Linked DNA regions of Aliamphritea ceti. The protein of the gene in region 2 interacts with the protein of the main gene of each other region in a pairwise test. Links are inferred from orthologs where the notes say so. Each region holds a gene or a part of one and is shown on either strand. Other genes may lie near its edges.

Evidence for each region. Proteins that work in one complex are often made in the same cells at the same time.
Region 1: the proteins of accC (region 2) and ribD interact in binary tests that used the Escherichia coli proteins (3 or more experiments, as listed by UniProt). The link is inferred for Aliamphritea ceti from one-to-one orthologs.

What each region holds. Positions count from the first base shown.
Region 1 is NZ_AP025282.1:674,434-677,423, reverse strand. It holds ribD (bifunctional diaminohydroxyphosphoribosylaminopyrimidine deaminase/5-amino-6-(5-phosphoribosylamino)uracil reductase RibD), read right to left. Parts: upstream 2,087-2,990; coding sequence 914-2,086; downstream 1-913. Other genes in the region: ettA (energy-dependent translational throttle protein EttA), read left to right, coding at 2,896-2,990; nrdR (transcriptional regulator NrdR), read right to left, coding at 2,076-2,549; OCU49_RS03040 (riboflavin synthase), read right to left, coding at 202-861; ribBA (bifunctional 3,4-dihydroxy-2-butanone-4-phosphate synthase/GTP cyclohydrolase II), read right to left, coding at 1-135. UniProt on the Escherichia coli protein: Converts 2,5-diamino-6-(ribosylamino)-4(3h)-pyrimidinone 5'-phosphate into 5-amino-6-(ribosylamino)-2,4(1h,3h)-pyrimidinedione 5'-phosphate.
Region 2 is NZ_AP025282.1:1,333,610-1,336,532, forward strand. It holds accC (acetyl-CoA carboxylase biotin carboxylase subunit), read right to left. Parts: upstream 2,173-2,923; coding sequence 829-2,172; downstream 1-828. Other genes in the region: prmA (50S ribosomal protein L11 methyltransferase), read right to left, coding at 1-642; accB (acetyl-CoA carboxylase biotin carboxyl carrier protein), read right to left, coding at 2,196-2,645; aroQ (type II 3-dehydroquinate dehydratase), read right to left, coding at 2,681-2,923. UniProt on the Escherichia coli protein: This protein is a component of the acetyl coenzyme A carboxylase complex; first, biotin carboxylase catalyzes the carboxylation of the carrier protein and then the transcarboxylase transfers the carboxyl group to form malonyl-CoA.

The DNA.
Region 1 (2,990 bases), 660 kb from region 2 along the record:
AATATCTTCAGGCCGTACCATTTCTGCAGCAATAACCAGATCGCCTTCATTCTCACGGTCTTCATCATCCATCAGGATAACCATTTTACCCTGACGGATATCTTCAATCAGTTCTTCAGGTGTGTTCAGATTCATTGATCCAAAACCTCAGTTCAAATATTGATTGCAGCCCTGCTATTTATAGCAGAACAGCGAAATGTATTACCGGTTCAGATAACCGGCTGCTGCCAGAGCGTTCATACTCACCCCTGACGTCTCGGTTTGCTCAGCTGTACGGTTCAGCAAACGCTCCATATAACGGGCAATAATATCTACTTCCAAATGTACCTGACGCCCGGTCTGATAACTCGCTAAAATCGTTTCTTGCGCGGTATGCGGCACAATATTCAGCTGAAAGCCGTTACCTTCAACAGCTGTTACAGTCAGACTTGTACCGTCCACAGTAATTGAACCCTTCGCCGCGATATACCGGCTTATATCCGCCGGCGCTTCAATATCAAAGCGAATTGAACGGGCATCTTCGTAACGGTTCTTCACGATACCAAGCCCATCAACATGTCCTGTGACTATATGGCCGCCCAGACGACCACTTGGCTGCATCGCCTTTTCCAGATTAACCTGTTCACCCGGTTTTAAATCCGGAAACCGGGTATGTGCAAGCGTTTCCCGGGAAACATCCGCCCAAAAGCCATCTCCCGGCAGGTCAACCGCTGTCAGACATACCCCGTTAACTGCGATGCTGTCACCTAAAGCAACATCACCTAAATCCAGTGAACCGGTACGAATATATAAACGCAGATCGCCCTGCACCTGTTCAACTGCGGCAATATTTCCCAGCGCTTCGATGATTCCAGTAAACATAGCTCTTAATGTATTCCTTGGTACTACTTTTTTAGTAACCAGTGTTATTCGCTTACTCAGCCGTGTCAGTTTCGACAGGCGTTAATGTTAACCGAATATCATTACCTAAAACCCTGCTGTCGGTCAGTGTCAGCCGGCGCTGCTGGTTCATTTTCTGCAGAGGCAGTGCCACTAAGCTTCGCGCCTCACTTCCCAGCAAGGTCATCGCCTGATACAACACCAGCTCATCCACCAGCCCTTGCCCGATAAAACTACCGGCCAGAGTCGCGCCAGTTTCGACCAGCACCTCATTACACTGGCGTTTAGCCAGCTCTGTTAATAATACCTGCAGATCAATACCTGCGCCTTTACCGGCTAATTGTAACCACTCTAACTCAGCAGATGTGTCCTGAGACGACGCCAGCTGGCTAAAATACGCCGGACATGACGCCTGACTTACAACCAGTGTTTTCCCTGGCTGGCGTAAAATTTTTGCAGTAGCAGGCATTCGCCCCTGACTGTCCAGCACGACTCTTAACGGCTGGCGCTGAGAAATCACTTCAGCCTCAGCCAAACCTAACTGCTCCGCACGCACGGTGAGTGCTGAGTCATCCTGTAGTATCGAACCGATACCTGTAATAAGCGCCGAACTTCTGGCACGTAATCGCTGCACATCCTGACGCGCCTGCGGACCTGTGATCCACTGACTCTCTCCGCTGGCCATTGCGGTACGGCCATCCAAGCTTGCGGCTAACTTCAAACGCACAAACGGCCGCTGTGCTCTCATACGCTTATTAAAACCGGGATTCAATGCCTCAGCATCCCCGGTCAACAAACCAGTACGTACTTTGATACCTGCAGCTTCCAGTCGCGCAATTCCACGCCCTGATACCTGCGGGTTAGGATCAACCATACCAATAACAACTTCAGCGACCCTTGCCTCAACCAGCGCTTCAGCACAGGGAGGCGTTTTACCAAAATGACTGCAAGGCTCAAGCGTCACATAGGCAGTAGCACCAACGGCAGTTGTTTCAGAATCAGCAACCGCCTGTAAAGCATTTACTTCTGCATGCCCTTCGCCAGCAATACGATGAAAACCTTCACCAATGACCTTGCCATCCCGAACCACTACACAGCCAACACGTGGATTCGGTTCAGTGGTATACAAACCACGCCAGGCTAGTTCAACTGCCCGCGCCATATACTGATGATCTGCAACAGACCATTGCACAGCATCATTCGTCATCGGCGTCGTCCTTTGCTTCAGACAAACGCTCAATTTCTTTCTTAAACTCGTTAATATCCTGAAAACTGCGATACACGGACGCGAATCGCACATAGGCAACTTCATCCAGCTTACGTAATTCACGCATAACTTCTTCGCCGAACATCCGAGAAGCCAGTTCGCGCTCACCTGAAGCACGTAAACGATGCTTGATCCGACTGATGCATGCTTCGATATCTTCAACGCTGACCGGCCGCTTTTCCAACGCCCGATGGATACCTGCACGCAGCTTGTCTTCATCGAATGGCTGCCGGGAACCGTCTGCCTTAATTACTTTAGGCATTAACAGTTCAGCAGTTTCATAGGTAGTGTAACGCTCGTGGCAGCTTACACATTCCCGACGACGACGCACCTGCTGGCCTTCAGCCACCAAACGGGAGTCGACCACCTTGGTTTCATGGTCACCACAGAACGGACAATGCATAAACCAACCTCAAAGAGCGTCAGGACCGCCCATAAGACGATCATCCCGGTGGCCTCATGAGCCACCGCAGTCAGATAGAAAACCGGCGCCGGCTGATAAGCCTTACGCTGGTACAAAAAAGGCAGACATTATACGCGAAGTTTAGCGTTAATAGCAGGCAATGATGCAGAGAAATTCATCCAATTTCATAAATTATTCATATCCAGCTATCGACGAAGCTAAAGCCGGGTTACTTACCTAGCTTTAGTCGCTGCCTGAAGCTAAAATATGCAACAAATTTTGTGCTGCCGGCATGCCTTAACCAATGGCCGGTGGATACCCTCACACCCAGCATACAGGCTCTGTAATGGCTCAGTTCGTATATACCATGAACCGGGTGGGCAAAGTTGTCCCACCCAAGCGCGAAATCCTTAAAGACATCTCTCTGTCCTTCTTCCCCGG
Region 2 (2,923 bases):
GCGATCTTCGGGAAGACCGTTGCGGTTTAGGTTGTCTTTGCTGGCGGTAAGTGCCTGTACGTCGATATCTACAGCGGTTACTTTATCAGCACCAAGCAAAAGCGTGGCAATTCCCAGGATGCCTGAACCGCAACCGTAATCGGTTACTTTTTTATCAGTCAGTTCAAGGCCGTCAAGGAATTCCAGACATAAGGCTGTGGTTGGGTGTGTACCTGTACCAAATGCAAGGCCCGGGTCGAGCATAAGGTTGACGGCATCAGGGTTCGGAGTATCTTTCCAACTAGGACAAACCCAGAGGCGTTTACCAAATTGCATTGGCTGGTAGTTATCCATCCATTCCCGTTCCCAGTCTTTATCTTCCAGGATTTCTGTTTTGCAATTAGGGAAGGGGATTCCAGTGAACTGGTCTTCGTGAGCCTGTCGAAGAAAGCTCAGTGTGGCTTCGAGATCATGATCGGCGGAAAACAGTCCTGTTAATACCGTGTTGCTCCATAACGGAGTTGTGCCTAAGTCCGGTTCGAAGATAGGCTGGTCTGCCTGGTCAGTAAAAGTAACTGCAGCACAGCCGGCTGCCAGTAAAAGGTCTTCGTAAGGTTCGGCGTTGTCCGGGGAAACATCCAGTTTGATCTGCAGCCATGGCATGACGGGTCTTCCTGTATTCGGGTAAGCAGTATTGGCTAGCTAAACTATAGTATTTAATCGTTAAAGCTTTGTTACCTTAGATGTGAGGCGGTGATTAAACCGTCGTACGGCTGGAGTGGCCGGGTGGTAACAGGTTAATGCATAAAGCAGCAGACAGCGGTGAGCCGCTGTCTGCGTATGCCGGGATCAGTCTAGACCCAGTTTCTTTTCCAGATAATGGATATTTACTCCGCCTTCGGCGAAGTTCGTATCCTTAACGATATCCTGGTGCAGAGGAATGTTGCACTTGATACCGTCGATGAGCATTTCATCCAGAGCGATTTCCATGCGACGCAGAGCCACTTCACGGGAGTCACCGTAAGTGATCAGCTTAGCAATCAGAGAATCGTAGTGTGGTGGTACGCTGTAACCGCTGTACAGATGAGAATCAACTCGCACGCCAATGCCACCTGGGGCATGGAAGTGGGTGATCTTACCTGGACTTGGCATGAAGGTTACCGGGTCTTCAGCATTGATTCGGCATTCAATTGAATGACCGTTCAGTTTGATATCTTCCTGCTTAATTGTCAGCGGCAGGCCAGAGGCAATGCGCAGCTGTTCTTTAACGATATCAACACCGGTAACCATTTCAGATACTGGGTGCTCTACCTGGACGCGAGTGTTCATTTCAATGAAATAGAAGCAGCCATTCTCATACAAGAACTCGAAGGTGCCTGCGCCACGGTAGTTAATTTCAAGACAGGCATCAACACAGCTTTGCAGTACCTGGGCACGGGATTCCGGATCCAGATGTGGTGCTGGTGCTTCTTCAACCACTTTCTGATGACGGCGTTGCAAAGAGCAGTCACGGTCATACAGATGGATAGCATTGCCCTGACCATCAGACAGAACCTGAACTTCAACGTGACGTGGGTTTTCCAGGAATTTTTCCATGTAAACCGTGTCGTCACCAAAAGCGCCTTTGGCTTCTGCTTTAGTTACGTAGATAGCGTTTAGCAGGTGTGCTTCGTTGTGTACAACGCGCATACCGCGACCACCGCCACCGGCAGCTGCTTTGATGATAACCGGATAGCCGATACGGCGACCGATAGCTAACACTTCTTCGCTGTCTTCAGGCAGTTCACCGTCTGAACCAGGTACTGTTGGTACACCAGCTTTTTGCATTGCTGCAATTGCAGATACTTTGTCGCCCATCAGGCGAATGGTCTCAGCTTTAGGGCCAATAAATGCAAAACCGCTTTGCTCAGCGCGTTCAGCAAAATCAGCATTTTCTGCCAGGAAACCGTAACCCGGGTGGATACCCGTGGAATCAGTTACTTCAGCAGCGGCAATAATTGCCGGAATATTCAGATAGCTTTGCGGTGACGGTGCAGGGCCGATACAAACGGCTTCGTCCGCCAGGCGAACGTGCATCAGGTCACGGTCTGCTGTGGAATGAATGGCAACAGTTTTGATGCCTAGTTCCTTACAGGCCCGCAGGATACGCAAAGCGATCTCGCCACGGTTGGCAATGACTACTTTTTCTAACATCTTGTTAAGATCCTGTGGCTGATTTATACGATGTTCACCAGCGGCTGATCGAACTCCACTGGCTGGCCGTCTTCAACAAGAATGGCTTCAACAACACCCGCTTTGTCTGCTTCAATCTGATTCATCATCTTCATTGCTTCAACGATACAGATCGGGTCGCCAACTTTAACAGTAGAGCCGACTTCGATGAATGCCGGAGAGGTTGGAGATGGAGAACGGTAGAAAGTACCAACCATTGGTGACTTAAGTGCATTGTTGTTGGCTGGCGCAGCAACCGGTGCCGCAGCAACTGGTGCAGGAGCCGGAGCGGCAGCAACAGGTGCGACAGCCATTGGGGCAGCGGCAACTGGGGCTGCTACCAGGTTAGAACCGCGGCTGATGCGTACGGATTCTTCACCTTCTTTGATTTCAATCTCGTTGATGTTTGATTCTTCCAGCAACTCGATCAGTTTTTTTACTTTGCGAATGTCCATGCTAATGCAGTGCTCTATTTAGTAAATTCAGATAATTAAGGTTTTTCCAGCCGACTAATCGCCGACTGTAGTGCTAATTCGTATCCCAGGGTGCCCAGACCGCAGATTACGCCAACAGCTACATCAGATAGATATGAGTGGCTGCGAAAAGTTTCTCTGGCGTGTACATTCGAAATATGAATTTCGATAAAAGGAATAGCGACGCCCAGCAACGCATCACGTAATGCCACACTGGTGTGGGTGAAAGCTGCCGGGTTTATAATGATGAAGTCAGTCTG